DNA from 2 places in the Streptomyces pluripotens genome. Region 2 is predicted to be linked to the other one. Evidence: riboswitches for the same ligand, from Rfam matches in the RefSeq annotation. Region 2 holds a riboswitch; the other holds the start of a gene.
The links. Region 2 has a riboswitch for S-adenosylmethionine ahead of LK06_RS07605 (aminotransferase class V-fold PLP-dependent enzyme). Riboswitches for the same ligand answer to the same signal wherever they lie in the genome.

Region 1 (11,070 bases), 2.3 Mb from region 2:
GTCACCGCCCGGCATGCCGCCGCCAGCCGGCGCAGCGGCTGCCTTCTCCGGCTTGTCGGCGATGACGGCCTCGGTGGTGAGGAACAGGGCGGCGATGGAGGCGGCGTTCTGCAGCGCGGAACGGGTCACCTTCGCCGGGTCGATGATGCCCTCGGCGACCAGGTCGACGTACTCACCGGTCGCGGCGTTCAGGCCGTGACCCGGGGTGAGGTTGCGGACCTTCTCCACCACGACGCCACCCTCAAGGCCGGCGTTGACGGCGATCTGCTTCAGCGGAGCCTCAAGGGCGAGCTTCACGGCCTGGGCGCCGGTCGCCTCGTCACCCTCCAGCTCCAGCTTCTCGAAGACGCTGGTGGTCTGCAGCAGGGCCACGCCACCGCCGGCGACGATGCCCTCCTCGACGGCCGCCTTGGCGTTGCGGACGGCGTCCTCGATGCGGTGCTTGCGCTCCTTGAGCTCCACCTCGGTGGCGGCACCGGCCTTGATGACCGCGACACCGCCGGCCAGCTTGGCCAGGCGCTCCTGCAGCTTCTCGCGGTCGTAGTCGGAGTCGCTGTTCTCGATCTCGGCGCGGATCTGGTTGACCCGGCCGTTGACCTGCTCGGAGGAGCCGGCACCGTCGACGATGGTGGTCTCGTCCTTGGTGATGACGACCTTGCGGGCGCGGCCCAGGAGGTCCAGGGTCGCGTTCTCCAGCTTGAGGCCGACCTCCTCGGAGATGACCTCGCCGCCCGTGAGGATGGCGATGTCGCCGAGCATGGCCTTGCGGCGGTCACCGAAGCCCGGGGCCTTGACGGCGACGGACTTGAAGGTGCCCCGGATCTTGTTGACGACCAGGGTGGACAGGGCCTCGCCCTCGACGTCCTCGGCGATGATCAGCAGCGGCTTGCCCGACTGCATGACCTTCTCCAGGAGCGGGAGCAGGTCCTTGACCGAGGAGATCTTGGAGTTGGCGATGAGGATGTACGGGTCGTCGAGCGACGCCTCCATACGCTCCATGTCGGTGGCGAAGTAGGCCGAGATGTAGCCCTTGTCGAAGCGCATACCCTCGGTGAGCTCCAGCTCCAGACCGAAGGTCTGGGACTCCTCGACGGTGATGACACCTTCCTTGCCGACCTTGTCCATGGCCTCGGCGATCAGCTCGCCGATCTGGGTGTCGGCGGCGGAGATGGACGCGGTGGAGGCGATCTGCTCCTTGGTCTCGACGTCCTTCGCCTGCTCCAGCAGGGCGGCGGAGACGGCCTCGACAGCCCTCTCGATACCGCGCTTCAGGGCCATCGGGTTGGCACCGGCGGCGACGTTGCGCAGGCCCTCCTTGACCAGGGCCTGGGCGAGCACGGTCGCGGTGGTCGTACCGTCACCGGCGACGTCGTCCGTCTTCTTGGCGACTTCCTTGACCAGCTCGGCGCCGATCTTCTCGTACGGGTCCTCGAGCTCGATCTCCTTGGCGATGGAGACGCCGTCGTTGGTGATCGTGGGGGCGCCCCACTTCTTCTCGAGGACGACGTTGCGGCCCTTGGGGCCGAGGGTCACCTTGACGGCGTCCGCGAGCTGGTTCATGCCGCGCTCGAGGCCGCGCCGCGCCTCCTCGTCGAACGCGATGATCTTGGCCATGTGAAGTGGTCCCTCCAGGACTGGGGGTGATTCCTTCGGACCGCGCCCGCGCCCGCGACGGACGGCTCGCCGGCCGCGTGGTTCCTTGCCCCACCTGGCCCGCGGGCCTCACCGACCCGGTCCTTCGCTGTCACTCTCACCTTCAGAGTGCTAACGCAATGATTAGCACTCGGCATGGTCGAGTGCAAGCGCCTCCCGACATGCGACCGGCCCCGTCAGCCACGCGCGAACGGCAGAACCAGGGCACGACGAAGGGCCCGCACCGTGTTCCGGTGCGGGCCCTTCGTGCAAGAAACGTTCAGGCGGTGACGCGAACCATGTCGGCCTGCGGGCCCTTCTGGCCCTGCGAGATCTCGAACTCGACCCGCTGGCCCTCTTCCAGGGTGCGGTAGCCGTCCATCTGAATCGCGCTGTAGTGGACGAAGACGTCCGCACCACCGTCGACCGCGATGAAGCCATACCCCTTCTCCGCGTTGAACCACTTGACGGTGCCCTGAGCCATGCCTAACTCCCCTATTACTGGCCCTTGCACAGATCCACACCTCGCGGACCCGGGTCAGACCTCACCCCCTATTCAGACGGGGGCGTGCGCCGGAACGCGTCGACCGCGGCTGAATGTATCTGTCCAACTGCCGTCTGCAACAGGTCAATCGGACGAGAATTCTGGACGCGAACGGTCCGGAATGTAGTGAGAATTCACCTGACTTCAGGGCAAGTCGGGCCCCACAAAAGCCAAGAAAAGCCGCATAAAACCCCCACAGTTTGGCTACTTCTTGTCGGGCATGCGGCATGAATCCGGGGCTCGCGACCCGAAGGTCGCGACCGCGTTCCCCAACTCTATCGCGCTCAACCACACAGAATTGCCCCCTCCGTTTCTCTCACGGAGGGGGCAATCGGATGAACAGTGGGTAACCGAGGTTACCCAAGGTAATTGAGAGGCGTGGTCAGCCTCCGGCGACCGCCGGGATGATGGAGACACCGGCGCCGTCCGGAGTCACCGTCTCAAGGCCCTGCTCGAAGCGGACGTCGTCGTCGTTGACGTAGACGTTGACGAACCGGCGCAGCTTGCCCTGGTCGTCGAGCACCCGGGCGGCGATCCCGGTGTGGTTCTTCTCCAGGTCCTCGATGACCTCGGCGAGGGTCGCGCCGTCGGCCGGCACCTCGGCCCGACCGCCCGTGTAGGTGCGCAGAATGGTGGGGATGCGAACGGTCACGCTCATGCGAGGCCAGCCTCTCGGAAGGAGTCCAGGGTCGGGCGGATGGTGGCGGTGAGGCCGGTGCCGGCCACCGCGTCCAGGGTCTTCAGGCCGTCGCCGGTGTTGAGCACGACCGTGGTCTTGCCCGGGTCCAGCACGCCGTCCTTGAGCAGCTTGCGCGTGACGCCGACGGTCACACCACCGGCCGTCTCGGCGAAGATGCCCTCTGTACGGGCCAGCAGCTTGATGGCGTCGACGATCTCCGCGTCCGTCACGTCCTCCACCGCACCGCCCGTCCGGCGCGCGATGTCGAGGACGTACGGCCCGTCGGCCGGATTACCGATGGCGAGGGACTTGGCGATGGTGTCCGGCTTCTGCGGACGGACCACGTCGTGACCGGCCTTGAAGGCGGTGGACACCGGCGAGCAGCCCTCGGCCTGCGCACCGAAGATCTTGTACGGCCGGTCCTCGACCAGACCGAGCTTGATCAGCTCCTGCAGCCCCTTGTCGATCTTCGTGAGCTGAGAGCCGGAGGCGATCGGGACGACGATCTGGTCCGGGAGCCGCCAGCCGAGCTGCTCGCAGATCTCGTACGCCAGCGTCTTGGAGCCCTCGGCGTAGTACGGCCGCAGGTTGACGTTGACGAAGCCCCAGCCCTCACCGGCCGGATCACCGATCAGCTCGGAGCAGAACCGGTTCACGTCGTCGTAGTTGCCCTCGATGCCAACGAGTTCGCCGCCGTAGACCGCGGCCATGACGACCTTGCCCTGCTCCAGGTCGTGCGGGATGAACACGCAGGAGCGCAAGCCGGCCCGGGCGGCGGCGGCACCGACGGCACCGGCCAGGTTGCCGGTGGAGGAACAGGAGAGCGTGGTGAAGCCGAAGGCGCGGGCAGCCTCCAGTGCCTGGGCGACGACCCGGTCCTTGAAGGAGTGCGTCGGGTTGCCGGAGTCGTCCTTCACGTACAGACCACCGGTGACGCCCAGTTCGCGCGCCAGGTTGTCGGCCTTGACCAGCTGGGTCCATCCCGGGTTGAGGTGGGGCCTGTCGGCCACGTTGGCGGGGACGGGCAGCAGCGGCGCGTAACGCCAGACGTTCGCGGGGCCGGCCTCGATGCGGTGGCGCAGTTCCTCGGTGTCGTAGGCGGAGAAGTCGTAAGCGATCTCCAGTGGGCCGAAACACTCCTCGCAGGCGAAGACCGGGCCGAGCGGCACGCGGTGACTGCACTCGCGGCAGCTCAAAGCCGCTGCGGAACCGAGGTCGACGGTGGGATGACCGGAGCTTGCAACTGTCTGCACAGCCATGGAGGCGAGGCCCTTTCTCCTCATCTTCCTCACGACGCACCTCGCCGTGAGACGGATTTGGCACCTTCCCTAGCCGGGAGCCTCGCTACGAAGACGAGTACCGACTGGAGGGTTGCCGGGGCTTCATCGGGCCGTGTCCCTCTGCCCCTCTGGATGAGCTGTATGCGGTTGTCGGCGCGGGCGACCTCGGACATGCGATGGTCACCGGCGTTGTTCAAGACTGTAACCGAAGGCCAGGACAGTTGAGATAGTCGTCCGAACCGCGAGACAACCGTGAGGAGCCGCAGACCGTGCTGGAAGAAGTCGAGCGCTGGCTGAGCACCCGCTCCTGGTCCGTGACCGATCGGCCGCTGCACAAGGTGCTGGCCGCGAAACAGCGCACCGGCCAGACGATCAGCGTGGTGCTGCCCGCGCTCAACGAGGAGGAGACGGTCGGCGACATCGTCGCGGTCATACGTCATGACCTGGTGGATCAGATCCCGCTCGTCGACGAGATCGTCGTCGTCGACTCCGGCTCCACCGACCGCACCTCCGAGGTCGCCGCCGGCGCAGGCGCTCGGGTCGTCCACCGCGACGACATCCTGCCCCGACTGCCGGCCGTCCCCGGCAAGGGCGAGGTCCTGTGGCGCTCGCTCCTGGTGACCAGCGGGGACATCCTCTGTTTCATCGACGCGGACCTGAAGGAGTTCTGCTCCGACTTCGTCTCCGGGATCGTCGGCCCACTGCTCACCGACCCGGACGTCGACCTGGTCAAGGGCATGTACGACCGGCCGCTCGGTGCCGCGGCGGGCCAGGGCGGCCGGGTCACCGAGCTGATGGCCCGCCCGCTGCTGAACATGCACTGGCCGCAACTGGCCGGTTTCGTGCAGCCGCTGGGCGGCGAGTACGCGGCCCGCCGAACCCTGCTGGAACAGCTGCCGTTCCCGGTGGGCTACGGAGTGGAGCTGGGCATGTTGGTGGACGCCCTGCACCTGGTGGGCCTGGACGCGCTGGCCCAGGTCGATGTCGGAGTGCGCAAGCACCGCCACCAGGACGGGCAGGCCCTGGGCCGCATGGCCGCCGCGATCTACCGCACGGCGCAGCTCCGGTTGGCCCGCGGACACCTGCTGCGGCCCGCCCTCACCCAGTTCGAGCGGGGCGAGGACGGCTTCGAGCCGCGCACCTATTCGGTGGACACCGAGGAACGACCGCCGATGGCGGAGATCGCCGAGTACGCGGCGCGGCGGGTGGCATGAGGTCGGTGCGCGAGGCTGGGGAACGGCTGTATACGGCCCGGCCCGGGGTGCGGCCCCCGCCCACTGCCCGGTGCCCGGAGGCTCAGCCGGCCCGGCCGTCGGACCAGCGCCAGACGCCGGCGGAGTCCCGCTCGCAGGTCAGGTACTCGCCGCCCTTGCCGTAGGTGCTCAGTCCGTGGTGCCGCGTGGCACAGAACTGCCCGTCGGCGTAGCAGTTGCCCGCGGGGCTGGTGATCGCGCAGGTCGTGGTGGTGCCGCCCGTCCCGCTGCCACCGCCGCCGGTGCTGTTCCTGGAGGGCGTCGTAACCGGTGTCGGTGTCGGTGTGTGCAGCAGCCTGCCCGCGCAGTCGCGCCCGTCCCGGGCGATGACGAAGGCCACGTCGAAGGTGCTGTTGACATCGGTGGGGTCGTCGATCTGACGGCAGACCTTCTCGCCGGTGCCCCAGGAGGTGGCGCGTCTCCCGCCGCCGTGGAGCGACGCACCGGTGCCCTGGAGGTACACGGCGTAGTGCAGCCCCCTGCCCCTGGCGGCGGTGACGGCCCGCCCGACGGTTCCGCCCGCCTGGTCGCGCAGGGTGGCGACGGTGGGGGTGGGGGACGTCGTGGGCGCGGGGGTGGACGTGGGTGTGGGCGTCGGGCTGCCGGCCGCCGAGGCGGTGGCGACCGGGGTCGGCTTCTGTTCGGGCTTCGTGCCCTCATCCCCGCCCTGGCAGCCGGCGAGGGCCAGCGCGGCGGCGGCCACCAGCGCGACCGGACCGACGGCTCTCCGGTCGCGCATCCGAATGTCGATCATGAAAGTTCCCCCCTCGTCGCTATGCGTTCACGCATCCTCCCTCTCTGCATATGATCTTCACAATCGGTGGGACGGGATGGACCGGGAATCGGCCGGAGCCGTGAGGAAACACGCCGAATTCCCGTGCGGCCCCTGCGCACGTTTGGGCGTTTCGCTGCCGGGCTAGGGTGAGGACCATGGCTTCCACGCACAGTGCTGAGGTGCTGGTCGCGTCCAATCGCGGCCCGGTTTCGTATCAGGTGCGCGAGGACGGCTCGTTGCACGCCAGGCGGGGCGGCGGCGGGCTGGTCTCGGGGCTGTCGGCCATCGGGCCGGGCAGCAACGCCCTGTGGGTGTGCGCGGCCCTGGACGACGCCGACCGGGAGGCGGTACGGCGTTCGCACGGCGGGCGCCGGCTGCCGATCGAGGCGACGGGCGGGCAGCTGGTGCGGATGCTCGACGTCGAGGCGGCCCTGCACACCGACGCCTACAACGGCATCGCCAACTCGGTGCTCTGGTTCGTCCACCACATGCTGTACCAGACACCGCTGGAACCGGTCTTCGACGCGGAGTTCCGGCGACGGTGGGCGTCGTACGAGGCCTACAACCAGGCGTTCGCCGAGGCCCTGGCGCAGGAGGCGGCCGAGGGTGCGGCGGTGCTGGTCCAGGACTACCACCTGGCCCTCACCCCCCGGATGCTCCGCCGGCTCCGTCCCGACCTGCGCATCGGCCACTTCTCGCACACCCCGTGGGCGCCGCCGGACTACTTCCGCCTGCTGCCCGACGACATCGCGGCCGAGCTACTGACCGGCATCCTGGGCGCGGACCGCGCGGCGTTCCTCACCCATCGGTGGGCGGACGCCTTCACCGACTGCTGTCACGCGGTGCTGGGGCCCGGCATCCCGTCCGGGACCCGGATCGGTGTGCACGGGCTCGGCGCGGACGCCGACTTCCTGCGCAAGCGGGCGCACGAGCCCGACGTGGAGCAGCGGATGGCGGTGCTGCGGAAGGAGATCGGCTCGGCTCCCGACGGCACGGCGCGCCGGACGATCGTCCGGGTGGACCGCACCGAGCTGTCCAAGAACATCGTGCGCGGTCTGCTGGCGTACCGGCAGCTACTGGAGGACCGCCCCGAGTTGCGGGAGACGGTCGTCCACCTGGCCTTCGCCTACCCCTCCCGGCAGGACCTGGAGGTCTACCGGACCTACACGGCCGAGGTGCAGCGGGTGGCCCAGGAGATCAACTCGCGCTACGGCACGGTGGGTTGGACGCCGGTCGTACTCCACGTCAAGGACGACTTCGCCCGGTCCCTGGCCGCCTACCGGCTCGCCGACGTGGCACTCGTCAACCCGATCCGGGACGGGATGAACCTGGTCGCCAAGGAGATCCCGGTCGTCTCCGACGAGGGCTGTGCCCTGGTGCTGTCGCGGGAGGCGGGCGCGTACGAGGAACTGGGCGAGGACGCGATCGTGGTGAACCCGTACGACATCACCGGCACGGCGGCGGCGTTGCACGAGGCACTGATGCTGCCGGAGGCCGAGCGGGCGGAGCGTTCGAAGAGGCTGGCCGCGGCGGCCACCGCGCTGCCGCCCGCTCAGTGGTTCCTGGACCAGTTGCACGCCCTGGTCGATCAACCGAGCTGAGCGGCGAGCGCGCGCAGCAGCCGTACCACCCCCGCCGGGCCGTCCACCACCAGGTCCGCCCGGTCGGACAGTTGGGTGACTTCGGTGCTGCCGCTGCAGACCAGGAGGCCGGGGACGCCGTCGGAACGGAGTTTGTCGACGGCGGCGAAGGCGGGGAGGTCGCCGAGGTCGTCGCCGGCGTAGAGGACCGACTCGGCGCCGATCTCGCGGACGTATTCGCCAAGCGCCATGCCCTTGTCCATGCCCGGTGGCCGCAGTTCGAGGACCATCCGGCCGGGTTCGACGATCAGGCCGTGGCGGGTGGCGAGGTCGGTGAGGGGGACGCGCAAGGCCTCGAACGCGGCCTGGGGGTCGGTGGCCCGGCGGGTGTGGACGGCGACCGCCCGGCCCTTCTCCTCGATCCAGGTGCCGGGCCAGGCACCCGCACGGTCCAGCAGGCCCGGCAGCTCCGCGCGGGCCGCCGCCACACCGGGGTGCGGGGCGGGTGCGCTGACCGTGCCGGTGACCGCGTCCCAGCGTTCGGCACCGTAGTGGCCGAGAACGGTCAGGTGTTCCAGGCCGGGGACGCCGGCGAAACCCCCGTACCGCACCGCCACCCCGGCGGGCCGGCCGGTGATCACGGCGACCGAGGCCACCCCGGGAGCGAGCGCGGCGAGCGCGGGGACCGCTTCGGGGTGGGCACGGGCCTGATCGGGGTCGGCGACGATCGGGGCGAGGGTGCCGTCGAAGTCCAGGCCGATCACCGCGGTGCGGGGGCTGGCGAGCAGGGCGGCGAGTCCGTCCCGGCCGGCCTGGGTCGCGGGAACCGGCAGCGGGTCCATCGGGTTGGTCGGGTCCGTCGAGTCCGTCGTATGGGTACCCATACGGCGACACTATCCGCGCGGGACCGGGTCCACTCCTCAGCGTTCGGAACGCCGGGCCTCACGGACCCGGCGCAGACGGTTCACGGTCACCGGGTCGTGGGCCAGTGCCCGCTCGTCGTCCAGCAGGGCGTTGAGGAGCTGGTAGTAGCGGACCGGTGACAGATCCAGCTCCTCGCGTATCGCCCGTTCCTTCGCACCGGGGCCGAAGAAGCCCCGGCGCTCCAGCGCGAGGACGGCTTGTTCGCGCCGGCCCAGTTCCGTTGGGGGTTCCATGGAGGCCACCGTAGCGCCGGGCGGTGGCGGCCCGCTCAGCTCGCGTCGTTGCTGTCGGCCGTCGTCGCCGTCGCCTGGAGGCGGGTGAGGATCGTGGAGGGGCTGCCGCCGGGGGCGACCGCCTGACCGATGCCCTTCTTGACGGCCGCGCTGACCGCCGCCCAGGAGGTCTTGCCGACGGGGTACAGCTCGGAGGTGGGCAGCTGGTCGAGGAAGGGGTGCAGGGCCTTGTCGGGGGCCGCGTCCGACGCGCTCATGACGTTGGAGGCGGAGCTGGTGACCGGGAGCAGCCCGTACTCCCGGGAGAAGGCCAGGACGTTCTTCTCGGCGTAGACGAAGTTGAGGAAGTCGCCGATCTGCTCGGCGTGCCCGTTCTGCTTGAAGGCCATCATCCAGTCGGAGACGCCCATCGAGGCCCGGGACGTACCGGTGCGTCCCGGAGTGGGCACCATGCCGAACTTCACGCCCTTCTTCGTGGCCTGCTGGATCAGTGCGGGGTGGCCGTTGAGCATGCCGACCTGGCCGTCGGCGAAGGCGGTGAAGGCATCCGCACGGTTGAACTTGCCGGGGGCGTCCGGACCGGTCAGACCCTTGCCGACCAGGTCGTCCTTGAGCCAGGTGAAGGTGTTGACGTTCTGTTGGGAGTTGATGTGGTACGTGCCGACATCGTCTGTGTAGCCGCTACCGCCGGACTCGGCGTCGGTGCCGCTCAGCAGCCACTGCATGGTCTCGGCCTGGGCCTCCTCGGGCCCGAGGGGCAGAGCGTAGGGGTACTTCACGCCCTTGTCCTTGAGCGCCGCGGCGTCAGCGGCCAGTTCGTCCCAGGTGGTGGGCGGGGTGATGCCGGCCTTGGCGAACAGGGTCTTGTTGTAGAAGAGCACCCGGGTGGAGGCGGCGAAGGGGATGCCGTATTGGGTGTGCTGCCATTCGCCGGCGTCGGAGAGTTGGGAGAGGAAGTCCGCCTGGGTGCGGATGGAGAGCAGCTCGGAGGCCTGGTAGAGCTTGCCGGCGGCAGCGTAGTCGGCGTAGGCGCCTATCTGGGCCAGGTCGGGGGCGTGCCCGGCGTCGACCATGTCCTTGACCTTGCGGTCGACGTCGTTCCAGGAGTAGACGCTGACGTCGATCTTCACGCCGGGGTGCTGGGACTCGTAGTCATCGACCAGGTTGTCCCAGTACTTCTTTGAACTGTTGGCGGCGGAGTCACCGTAGTCGGCCGCCACTAGTCTGAGGGTCACGTCGGAGGAGCCGGTGCTCCCGCAGCCGCCCAGTACCGCCGCCATGCCCAGTGCGGACACCACCGCGATCATTCCTGCCGTACGCCGACCCACCGTCAAAGCCCCAACCTGCTGTCTGACCGTTCAATATATGGACACATAAGGTCTACACCACGTGAGTGGACTAGACCTCTCCCGGGTGTGAGGGTCACACTAGGGCCCGTGGTGAGACATGTCATCGCCCTCGACGTGGGCGGTACCGGGATGAAGGCCGCTCTCGTCGGCGACGACGGTGCGCTGCTGCACCGCGACCGTCGCGCCACCGGCCGCGAACGCGGACCGGACGCGGTGATCGCGGCGATCCTCGACTTCGCCGCCGAACTGCGCGCATACGGCGTTGAGCACTACGGCGAGCCGGCCGCCGCGGCCGGAATCGCCGTCCCCGGCATCGTCGACGAACGGCACGGCATAGCCGCGTACGCGGCCAACCTCGGCTGGCGGGACGTCCCGCTGCGCGCCCTGCTCGCCGAACGCCTCGGGGTGCCCGTCGCCCTCGGCCACGACGTACGCACCGGCGGACTGGCCGAGGGGCGGATCGGCGCGGGGCAGGGCGCCGACCGGTTCCTGTTCGTGCCGCTCGGCACCGGCATCGCCGGCGCCATCGGCCTGGACGGACGGGTGGAGGCGGGCGCCCACGGCTTCGCCGGCGAGATCGGCCACATTGTCGTACGGCCGCAGGGCGTTCCCTGCCCGTGCGGCCAGCACGGCTGTCTGGAACGCTACGCCTCCGCATCCGCCGTCAGCGAAGCCTGGGCCGCGGTCTGCGGGGATCCGGACGCGGACGCCGCCGACTGCGCCAAGGCCGTCGCGTCCGGTGACCCGAACGCCGTTCGGGTGTGGCAGGAGGCGGTGGACGCCCTCGCCGACGGGCTGGTCACCGCGCTCACCCTGCTGGA
Region 2 (11,070 bases):
GTCCATCATGATCGGCTTCTACCTGGGCTTCACCGCCCGGCGGGTCGACGCCGGTGCCCAGGACAACAAGGAGGCCGATGTCGCGGACGACGCGGGCGAGCTGGGCTTCTTCAGCCCGCACAGCTGGCAGCCGCTCGCCCTGGGCGTCGGCGGCGCGCTGGCCTTCCTCGGTGTCGCGGTCGGCTGGTGGCTGCTGTACTTCTCGGCGCCGATCATCCTGATCGGTCTGTTCGGCTGGGTGTTCGAGTACTACCACGGTGAGAACCGCACCCAGTAGTACGCGAGAGCACGCACGCCGGGAGCCCGGACCCTCCGTCAGGAGGGTCCGGGCTCCCCGCTTTCCGGATGCACCGGGCTGTCCGCCCTTTGCCGCAACGCCGGTCCCCCGTATGAGTTACCTGGCGCGCCGGTGCGGACTGCGTCTCATAGCGTGATCGTATGAACCACATTCCGCGGACCCGCACCGTCGTCAGCTGTACCCTGCTGGTGACCGCCCTCGGCGCGGGCGTCACAGCTTGCGGTTCGGACGGCAACCCTCTGTCGACCAAGCCGTACGACGCAGCGGGCATGATCTCCTTCAGCGGCCCCATCGGTGCAGGCAAGCCGGCCGACCCGGACAAGCCCCTGGAGGTCACCGCCAAGAGCGGTGAGGGCCGCATCACGGACGTCACCGCCCGGGACTCCACAGGGCGCTACGTGGCGGGCGAACTCGCCGCCGACGGCAGCCGGTGGCACAGCACCTCCCCGCTGGCCGCCAACGCCCACTACACGGTCACGGTCAGCACCGAGGACGAGGACGGCGCGCCCGGCCGCAAGGTTCTCACCTTCGACACCAGCAAACCCACGAGCAAGAAGCGGCTGACCGTCACGTTCGGGCCGGACGCGGGCGCATACGGTGTGGGACAGCCCATCACCGCCCAACTCGACCAGGAAATCAAGGACAAGGCTCAGCGCGCCGTCGTGGAGCGCGCCCTCCGGGTGGATTCCACGCCAGCCGTGCAGGGGTCCTGGTACTGGGTGAACGGCAAGGAACTCCACTACCGCCCCAAGGAGTACTGGCCCGCCCACGCCACCATCCAGGTGCACAGCAACCTGGACGGCCTCAAGATCAACGACCGGCTGTGGGGCGGCAAGTCCAAGCCCCTGAAGATCACCACAGGCGACCGGATCGAGGCCGTCACGGACGCCTCCGCGCACGAGCTGTCGTTCTACAAGAACGGCAAGGACATCAACGACATCCCCGTCACCACCGGCAAACCGGGCTACGAGACCCGCAACGGCGTCAAGGTCGTCCTCGGCAAGCAGTACTTCGTACGCATGCGCAGCTCCACGGTGGGCATCGCGGCCGGCAGTTCGGACTCCTACGACCTGCCGGTCTACTACGCGACCAGGGTCACCTGGTCGGGCGAGTACGTGCACGCCGCACCCTGGTCCGTGGGATCCCAGGGCTACGCCAACGTCAGCCACGGCTGTACGGGCATGAGTACCGGCAACGCCGAGTGGTTCTTCGACCACATCCACGAGGGCGACATCGTCAAGGTCGTCAATTCCAACGGTGACGACATGGAGCCCTTCGGCAACGGTTTCGGCGACTGGAACGTCGACTGGAAGGACTGGCTTGCGGGCAGCGCTCTGACGAACGGCACGTCGGTTGGCCAGCCACCGGGAGACGTGGTACGCCTCCAACCGGTGGCGCTGTGACACAGGGGCGCGAGGCCGGTCCCCGCGCCCCCCACCGCTAGACGTTCACCAATCGCTTCCGGCGCAGCAGGGCCGCCAGTGCAGAGGCGAACTCCTCGGGATCCACCGGCAGGGTGACCGCAGCGTCGGCCCGGCTCCAGGTGGCCAGCCAGGCGTCCTGCGGGCGGCCCATCAGCAGCAGCACCGGCGGGCAGTTGAACACCTCGTCCTTGATCTGCCGGCACACCCCCATGCCCCCCATGGGGACGGCCTCGCCGTCCAACACGCAGACGTCGATGCCGCCGTTGTCCAGTTCCCGGACGACCGCCCCGGGCGTCGCGCATTCCACGAACTCGACCGGGGGCACGTCAGCGGCCGGCCTGCGGCCGACGGCCAGCCGTACCTGCTCGCGGGTGTTGGAGTCGTCGCTGTAGACCAGCACCGTGGCGGTCGGCTGCATTGTTCCTCCGAGACGTCAGCGTCGTACGGACAGGACGGACAGGGCCGTTTGGGCGGATGTTACTCCCCTGAACACCACGTCAACACCGGTCCGGCGGGTCAAGACACTCCGAACGGCACCCCCCGGAGTGAGGGCGGGATAAGCGACCGACATAATGTCGGTCGTGGCGACAGCAACGACAGTAGAAACCGGGCACGCGCACCCGTCGGTCAATCGGCCGAACCTCACCAGCGTCGGAACCATCATCTGGCTGAGTTCCGAGCTGATGTTCTTCGCGGCCCTCTTCGCGATGTACTTCACCCTCCGGTCGGTGACCGGACCGGCTCACTGGAAGGAGATGGCGAGCGCCCTCAACGTTCCCTTCTCCGCGACGAACACCACGATCCTGGTGCTCTCCTCGCTCACCTGCCAGCTCGGCGTGTTCGCCGCGGAGCGTGGCGATGTGAAGAAGCTCCGTGGCTGGTTCATCCTCACCTTCATCATGGGTGCGATCTTCATCGGCGGTCAGATCTACGAGTACACGAGCCTGGTGAAGGAGGACGGCATCTCGCTCTCCTCGGACCCGTACGGCTCGGTGTTCTACCTGACCACCGGCTTCCACGGCCTGCACGTGACGGGCGGTCTCATCGCCTTCCTGCTGGTCCTCGGCCGCACCTACGCGGCGAAGAGGTTCACGCATGAGCAGGCGACCGCCGCCATCGTCGTGTCCTACTACTGGCACTTCGTCGATGTCGTCTGGATCGGCCTCTTCGCCACGATCTACCTGATCAAGTAGCCGGGACCGCTCCCGCACATCCAGAAGCACCGACGCAGAAGATCCTGACACCGGGGTAATCCGTGAAAAAGCTCTCCGCACGACGACGCCATCCGCTGGCGGCGGTCGTCGTCCTACTCCTCGCGCTGGCGGCCACTGGGGGGCTGTACGCCGCGTTCGCGCCGGCGACCAAGGCGCAGGCCGATGAAACCTCCCAGTCCCTGACCATCAAGGAGGGCAAGAAGCTCTACGAGGTCGGTTGCGCCAGCTGCCACGGCACCGGTGGCCAGGGCTCCTCCGACGGACCGAGCCTGGTCGGTGTCGGCGCCGCGGCCGTCGACTTCCAGGTCGGCACCGGCCGTATGCCGGCCGCCACCTCGCAGGGCGCCCAGGTCCCGCGCAAGAAGCCCGTCTACACCCAGACGCAGATCGACCAGCTCGCCGCGTACGTCGCCTCGCTGGGCGCCGGCCCCAGCGTGCCGACCAAGGAGCAGTACGGCCCGAATGGTGCCGACATCGCCAAGGGCGGCGAACTGTTCCGCACCAACTGCGCGCAGTGCCACAACTTCACCGGCAAGGGCGGTGCCCTCACCAAGGGCAAGTTCGCGCCGACCCTTGAGGGCGTCGACCCCAAGCACATCTACGAGGCCATGCTGACCGGCCCGCAGAACATGCCCTCCTTCCCCGACACCACGATGTCGGCGAAGAACAAGAAGGACATCATCGCGTACCTGCACGCGGTCGACAGCAGTGACACGACGAACCCCGGCGGCATGGAGCTGGGCGGCCTCGGGCCGGTCAGCGAGGGCCTGTTCGCCTGGATCTTCGGGCTCGGCGCGCTGATCGCCGTCGCCGTCTGGGTCGCCGCTCGGACCGCAAAGGCCAAGAAGTCATGAGTAGCCAAGACATTCCAGAAGAGAACCTGCCCGCTGAGCAGGACGCCGACAAGGGCGCGCACGGCGCGGTCTCGGTCGCGGACGAGGTGCACCCGTTCGCTGACCCGGGGCTGCCGCCGCACGAGCACCGGATCCAGGACATCGACGAGCGGGCCGCCCAGCGCTCCGAGCGCACGGTCGCCCTGCTGTTCACCGTGTCGATGCTGGCCACCATCGGCTTCATCGCCTCGTACGTGGCGATCCCGCACGACAAGTCGATCTTCGTCTTCCCCCTCGGGCACATCAACGCGCTGAACTTCGCGTTGGGCCTGACCCTGGGAGCGGCGCTGTTCTGCATCGGTGCGGGCGCGGTCCACTGGGCCCGCACCCTGATGTCCGACGCGGAGGTCGCGGACGACCGCCACCCGATCGAGGCCTCGCCCGAGGTTCGCGCGAAGGTCCACGCGGACTTCCGTGAGGGTGCCAAGGAGTCGGCGATCGGCCGCCGCAAGCTGATCCGCAACACGATGTTCGGCGCGCTCGCCCTGGTGCCGCTCTCCGGCGTCATGCTGCTGCGTGACCTGGGTCCGCTGCCCGGCACCTCGCTCCGCCACACGCTGTGGGCCAAGGGCAAGCGCCTGGTCAACATGAACACGAACCAGCCGCTGCGGCCCGAGGACGTCGCCGTCGGCTCGCTCACCTTCGCCAAGCCCGATGGCCTGGAGGAGACGAACGAGGACTTCCAGACGGAGATCGCCAAGGCCGCCCTGATGATCGTCCGGCTGCAGCCGGGCAACATCAAGGACAAGCGCGAGCTGGAGTGGTCGCACGAGGGCATCGTCGCGTACTCGAAGATCTGCACCCACGTCGGATGCCCGATCTCGCTGTACGAGCAGCAGACGCACCATGTGCTGTGCCCGTGCCACCAGTCCACCTTCGACCTCTCCGACGGTGCCCGAGTGATCTTCGGCCCCGCCGGTCACGCCCTGCCGCAGCTGCGCATCGGCGTGGACAGCGAGGGTTACCTCCAGGCGCTCGGCGACTTCGAGGAGCCCGTCGGTCCTGCATTCTGGGAGCGCGGATGAGTACGCAAGCGAACGAACAGCCCCGCTCTCGCGGGAAGGCACCGGCCGGCGAGCGAGTCGCCGACTGGGCCGACGGCCGGCTCGGGATCTACTCCCTGGCCAAGGCGAACATGCGCAAGATCTTCCCCGACCACTGGTCGTTCATGTTGGGCGAAGTGTGCATGTACAGCTTCATCATCATCATCTTGACGGGTGTCTATCTGACGCTGTTCTTCCACCCGTCGATGAACGAGGTGGAGTACCACGGCAGCTACGTCCCGCTGCAGGGACAGCTGATGTCCGAGGCGTTCAGCTCGACCCTGCACATCTCCTTCGACGTGCGCGGTGGTCTGCTCATGCGGCAGATCCACCACTGGGCTGCGCTGATCTTCCTCGCCGGCATGTTCGCGCACATGATGCGCGTGTTCTTCACCGGTGCCTTCCGCAAGCCGCGTGAGATCAACTGGCTGTTCGGCTTCCTGCTGTTCGTCCTGGGCATGTTCACCGGTTTCACCGGTTACTCGCTCCCGGACGACCTGCTCTCCGGCACCGGTGTCCGCTTCATGGAGGGTGCGATCCTGTCCGTGCCGATCGTCGGCACGTACCTGTCGTTCTTCCTCTTCGGCGGTCAGTTCCCCGGCCACGACTTCGTCGCCCGGTTCTACTCGATCCACATCCTGCTGCTGCCGGGCATCATGCTCGGCCTGATGGTGGGGCACCTGATCCTGGTCTTCTACCACAAGCACACGCAGTTCGCGGGTCCCGGAAAGACCGAGAAGAACGTCGTCGGCATGCCGCTGCTGCCGGTCTACATGGCCAAGGCCGGAGGCTTCTTCTTCCTGGTCTTCGGTGTCATCGCGGCCATCGCGGCCATTGCCCAGATCAACCCGATCTGGGCCATGGGCCCGTACCGTCCGGACCAGGTGTCCACCGGCGCCCAGCCGGACTGGTACATGGGCTTCTCCGAGGGCCTGATCCGCTTCATGCCGGGCTGGGAGATCAACTTCTGGGGCCACACGCTCGTCCTGGGCGTGTTCATCCCGCTGGTGATCTTCCCGCTGGTCCTGGTGGCGATCGCGGTCTACCCGTTCATCGAGTCCTGGGTCACCGGCGACAAGCGCGAGCACCACATCCTGGACCGTCCGCGCAACGCCCCGACCCGTACCGCGTTCGGCGTCGCCTGGATGACGATCTACCTGACCCTGCTGATCGGTGGTGGCAACGACCTGTGGGCCACGCACTTCCACCTGTCGATCAACGCGGTCACCTGGTTCGTCCGGATCTTCGTCTTCGTCGGACCGGTCATCGCCTTCCTCGCCACCAAGCGGATCTGCCTCGGCCTGCAGCGCCGGGACCGCGACAAGGTGCTGCACGGTCGTGAGACCGGCATCATCAAGCGGTTGCCGCACGGTGAGTTCATCGAGGTGCACGAGCCGCTCAGCCAGGAGCAGCTGCACACGCTCACCGCGCACGAGCAGTACCAGCCGGCGGAGATCGGCCCGACGGTCGACGAGAACGGTGTCGAGCGCAAGGTGAAGGCCGGGGAGAAGCTGCGCGTGAAGCTCTCCACCGCCTACTACGGCGAGGACAACCAGATCCCGAAGCCGACCGCCGACGAGTACAAGGAGATCGCGAGCGGCCACGGCCACCACTGATCCCGCGTCGCCACGCCACGGCGAAGGGCCCCGTCCGGGTTGCGGACGGGGCCCTTCGCCGTGCCGGTGGGTGGATAGGGTGGGTGTACGGCTCTGTACGACTCCGCAGGAATCCGTACCAGTACCTTCTTTGACCTATTCGCACTTCCCGTACGTTCCGTACGGGTCGCACTCTCTAGGAGCGGCTGATGAGCGCTGTGACCCCCGCTGGAGGCGACACCGCGGCGGGCCGCTCCTGGCCCGCCCTGCTGAACGGCCTGCTGGAGGGCCGCGACCTGTCCGCCGACGACACCGCGTGGGCGATGGACCTGATCATGCGCGGCGAGGCGACCGACGCGCAGATCGCCGGTTTCATGGTGGCGCTGCGGGCCAAGGGCGAGACGGTCCAGGAGATCTCCGGGCTGGTCCGCACGATGTATGCGCACGCCAATGTCATCGAGGTACCTGGCCCGGCCGTGGACATCGTCGGTACCGGCGGTGACGGTGCCAAGACGGTGAACATCTCCACGATGTCCGCGATCGTCGTCGCGGGTACCGGCGCGAAGGTCGTCAAGCACGGCAACCGGGCCGCTTCCTCCGCCTCCGGGTCCTCCGACGTCCTGGAGAAGCTCGGTATCAATCTGAATCTGACCCCGCGGCGCGTCGCCGAGGTCGCCGAAGAAGCGGGTATCACCATCTGCTTCGCGGTGAAGTTCCACCCATCGCTGCGTCACGTCGCCCCGGCTCGCAGCCAGTTGGGCATCCGCACGACCTTCAACGTGCTCGGTCCGCTGACCAACCCGGCCAAGGTGCAGGCCCAGGCCGTCGGGGTCGCCGACCCGCGCATGGCGCCGATCGTGGCCGGTGTCCTGGCCGAGCGCGGCAACTCCGCGCTGGTCTTCCGGGGCGACGACGGCCTGGACGAGTTGACCGTCACCGCAACCTCGCGGGTGTGGGTGGTCCGCGACGGAAAGGTCACGGAGGAGGTCTTCGACCCACGGGACGTCGGCCTCGGGCTGGTTCCCCTGGATGCCCTGCGTGGGGCCGACGCGGCCCACAACGCGGAGGTCGCGCGCCGTTTGCTGGACGGCGAGACGGGCGCCGTCCGGGATGCCGTGCTGCTGAACTCCGCGGCGGCCCTGGCGGCTCTGGAGCCGACGGACGCCCCGCTGGCCGAGCAGCTCCGGGCCGGCATGGCCAAGGCCGCGGAGTCGATCGACACGGGGGCGGCGAAGCGGACGCTGGAGCGGTGGGTGGCGGCGAGCACCACCTGATCCCGGGGAGAGTGACGCAGGGTGCGGTCCACGATACGGACCGCACCTTGCGCGTCCGAGGTCCTGTGGCAGGATGTTGAACCAGGTCATGAGCGACAGCCATGCGGCCCCGGCCGGCTGTCCGGCAACCCTCCGTCCGTGGCGGGGTGCCCCGGGTGAAGACCAGGTCGTAGGCAGCGAGGTCTACGGCAAGCGCGGACCCCTCACACGCCGGAGAACGGGCGTGGGGCCAGGGGTCCTGGTCGTTCGAGGGAGCCTTCCGTGAGCAAGCGAATGCGATAGGGCCGCTGAGCCCCGCCTCCGCACACCTCTGTCATCCTCCTCCGCGCTGGAGCCGCATCCGCTCGCGCGGTCCTTGGTCCTGTCTCACGGGAGTTCAGCCATGTCTGTTGCCATCGCCGCCGACCCGACCGCATGCCGTGACACCTCGGGGCTGCTGCCCGTTCTGGGAAGGGACGTCACCGTCCCGCTGGTGACGGGTGGCGAAGTCACCTACGCCGCGCTGGACTACGCGGCCAGCGCACCCGCCCTGCAGCGCGTCTGGGACGACGTGGCGGCCTACGCGCCCTACTACGGCAGTGTCCACCGCGGTGCCGGCTACCTCTCGCAGCTCTCCACCGAACTCTTCGAGAACGCCCGCAGGACGGTCGCCGGGTTCCTCGGCTGCCGTGCGGAGGACCAGGTGGTCTTCACCCGGTCGACCACCGACTCCCTGAACCTGCTGGCCCGTGCCCTCCCGGCCGGCTGTCAGGTCTTCGTCTTCGAGACCGAGCACCACGCCTCGCTGCTGCCCTGGCGGGACGCCCGAGTCACCTGCCTCGACGCCCCGCGCACCCCTCGGCAGGCCGTCGAGACCTTGGAACGGGCGCTCGCCGACCGGGACTGCGGAGGCCCCGCCCTGGTCTGCGTCACCGGCGCCTCCAACGTCACCGGTGAGCTGTGGCCGGTGCGCCAACTGGCCGCTGCCGCACACGCCCACGGCGCCCGGATCGTCCTGGACGCTGCCCAGCTCGCCCCACACCATCCGGTGGACGTCACCGACCTGGACGTGGACTGGGTCGCCTTCTCCGGACACAAGCTGTACGCCCCCTTCGGCTGTGGTGTGCTGGCCGGCCGTGCCGACTGGCTGCGGGCGGCCGAGCCGTACCTGGCGGGCGGCGGAGCCAGCCGCAGCGTGACCCGGAGCAGTGAGGGGACGGTGGATGTGGAGTGGCACGAAAACGCCGCCCGGCACGAGGCCGGCTCCCCGAACGTCATCGGCGCCCACTCCATCGCCTCCGCGTGCAAGGCGCTCACCGAGACCGGTTGGGACACCCTGGTCGCCCGAGAGCAGCACCTGATCCGGACCGTGAGCGAGGGTCTCGCCCAGATTCCCGAGGTGCGGATCCTCTCCCTCTTCGGTGACGACGCGCCGCGCGTCGGTGTCATCTCCTTCGTCGTGGCGGGCTGGAGCAGTGCGCACCTCGCCGCCGCCCTCTCCGCCGAGTACGGCATCGGTGTCCGCGACGGCCTCTTCTGTGCGCATCCGCTGGTGCGCACCCTGCTGGGCGGCGACCCGCAGACCCCGGGCGGGTGCGGGGCGCCGGCGGCGGCTTCGGGCGGGAAGTCCCTCAACGCCATCCGCGTGAGCTTCGGCGCGGGCACCCCGGACGAGCACGTGGTGCGGTTCGTGGACGCGGTGCGGGAACTCGTCCGGGAGGGGACCAGGTGGCAGTACCGCACTCAGGACGGCCGCTGCGTCCCGGCGGTCTGAAGCCGGTCCCGCCAGACCGCCCAGGGGCAGGGAAGCGGCGCTTCGCGGCTTCGCAGGCTGCCGTCGGTCAGTTGTCGAGGCCGATCGCGAAGGCGGCCTCCAGGTCGTGCTGGGAGTAGGTGCGGAAGGCGACGTGCGTGTCCGTCGCCTCCACGCCCGGGATCTTGCTGATCCGGCCGGGGATGACCTCAGCCAGGTCGTCGTGCCGGCCGACCCTGACCATGGCGATCAGGTCGTAGGTGCCGGTGACCGAGAAGACCTCGCTGACGTTCTCCAGCGCGGCGATCTGCTCCGCGATCTCGGGGATCCGGTCCACGCTGGTCTTGATCAGGACGATCGCGGTGATCACGACTGGTTCTCTCCCTCGGGTGCCGGAGCTGGGGCGGAGTTCACTCTAGTCCCACGGCCGTGGCGCACCCACGCGTAGCCGAAGCCGAGGCCGAAGCCGACCAGGTGGGCGAGGTAGGCCACGGCGGGGCCCGCCGTGGCGCGGCCGGCCGCGAGCCACTGCACGGCCGCCCACAGAGGCAGGACCACCCACGCCGGGAACCGCAGCGGCAGGAAGAACAGGAACGGCACGAGACTGGTCACCCGGGCGCGGGGGAACAGGTAGAGGAACGCGCCGAGGACCGCCGAGACGGCTCCGGACGCGCCCACCAGGGACTGCTCGGAGGTGGTGTTGGCGATCGCGTAGCCGAGCAGGGCCAGATAGCCGCAGCCGACGTAGAAGAGGGAGAACGCCACCCGGCCCATCCGTTCCTCGGTCATCGTCCCGAAGACGGAGAGGAAGAGCATGTTGCCGAGCAGATGCATCCAGCTGCCGTGCACGAACAGGGCGGTGGCTGGGGTCAGTACCGCCCGGGCGGGTCCGTGGAAGAGCTCGGCCGGGATCACACCCCAGCGGCGGAAGTACGTGCGCTGCGCGGCGAGCAGCGCGTCCCCGGTGCCGTACTCGGGGGTGAGACCGGAGGCAGGGCCCAGGACGAAGATCAGGCAGCACAGGGCGATGAGGCCGTACGTCATCGGTGCCGAGGTGCCCCGGACCGCTCTGAGGGTCCTGCCGGCCGCTGTGCTCCAGGTACTGATCATGGCTACAGAGCATGACGTAACGGGACGCATGCCAACAGATCGCCTCGCCGCTGCGGACGGACGGGCGGCCAATGCCCACCAGGCCGTAGGGTTACGTGCCACACACGCGTCGGCCGGCGGCGCGGACGAGGACGAGAAGGAAGCTGACAGCCACGATGACGGTTCCCCTGCCGACCGCCACGACGCGATGGCGCTGCACCCTGTGCGGCAACCTCACCCGGTTCGACGTGACCCGCTCGTCGAAGGTCGTCGAGTACGTGCACCTCGATCTGGCCGGTGAGCCGACGGTGGAGGAGCGCGAGGTGGTCAGTGAGACCATCGAGTCGGTGCGGTGCCGCTGGTGTAACGCTGTGGACCAGGTGGAACTCGTGGACAGGCCGGGCGCCGGCTCCTGAGCGGAGCGGCCCGGAGAGGCTCTCTCGGTATTGGGGTGTGACGGATGGTGGAGACCACAGGCGGGGGGCCGGAAGACGGCACCGCTGAGGTG

Region 1: another riboswitch for S-adenosylmethionine. It lies ahead of thrC (threonine synthase); the one in region 2 lies ahead of LK06_RS07605 (aminotransferase class V-fold PLP-dependent enzyme).

Annotation. Positions count from the first base shown of each region.
Region 1 is NZ_CP021080.1:4,020,186-4,031,255, reverse strand. It holds gene groL (chaperonin GroEL) at 1-1,614, opposite strand, end outside; gene LK06_RS18295 (cold-shock protein) at 1,913-2,116, opposite strand; gene LK06_RS18290 (MoaD/ThiS family protein) at 2,559-2,834, opposite strand; gene thrC (threonine synthase) at 2,831-4,114, opposite strand; SAM riboswitch class I at 4,132-4,274, opposite strand; gene LK06_RS18280 (glucosyl-3-phosphoglycerate synthase) at 4,405-5,349, shown strand; gene LK06_RS18275 (hypothetical protein) at 5,432-6,142, opposite strand; gene LK06_RS18270 (alpha,alpha-trehalose-phosphate synthase (UDP-forming)) at 6,319-7,764, shown strand; gene otsB (trehalose-phosphatase) at 7,752-8,627, opposite strand; gene LK06_RS18260 (DUF3263 domain-containing protein) at 8,664-8,900, opposite strand; gene LK06_RS18255 (extracellular solute-binding protein) at 8,936-10,207, opposite strand; gene LK06_RS18250 (ROK family protein) at 10,340-11,070, shown strand, end outside.
Region 2 is NZ_CP021080.1:1,716,129-1,727,198, reverse strand. It holds gene LK06_RS07645 (cytochrome c oxidase subunit 4) at 1-277, shown strand, start outside; gene LK06_RS07640 (L,D-transpeptidase) at 439-1,701, shown strand; gene LK06_RS07635 (response regulator) at 1,739-2,140, opposite strand; gene ctaE (aa3-type cytochrome oxidase subunit III) at 2,295-2,915, shown strand; gene qcrC (cytochrome bc1 complex diheme cytochrome c subunit) at 2,978-3,790, shown strand; gene qcrA (cytochrome bc1 complex Rieske iron-sulfur subunit) at 3,787-4,854, shown strand; gene qcrB (cytochrome bc1 complex cytochrome b subunit) at 4,851-6,488, shown strand; gene trpD (anthranilate phosphoribosyltransferase) at 6,677-7,741, shown strand; SAM riboswitch class IV at 7,826-7,942, shown strand; gene LK06_RS07605 (aminotransferase class V-fold PLP-dependent enzyme) at 8,124-9,494, shown strand; gene LK06_RS07600 (Lrp/AsnC family transcriptional regulator) at 9,562-9,843, opposite strand; gene LK06_RS07595 (rhomboid family intramembrane serine protease) at 9,840-10,583, opposite strand; gene LK06_RS07590 (hypothetical protein) at 10,739-10,978, shown strand; gene LK06_RS07585 (NYN domain-containing protein) at 11,023-11,070, shown strand, end outside.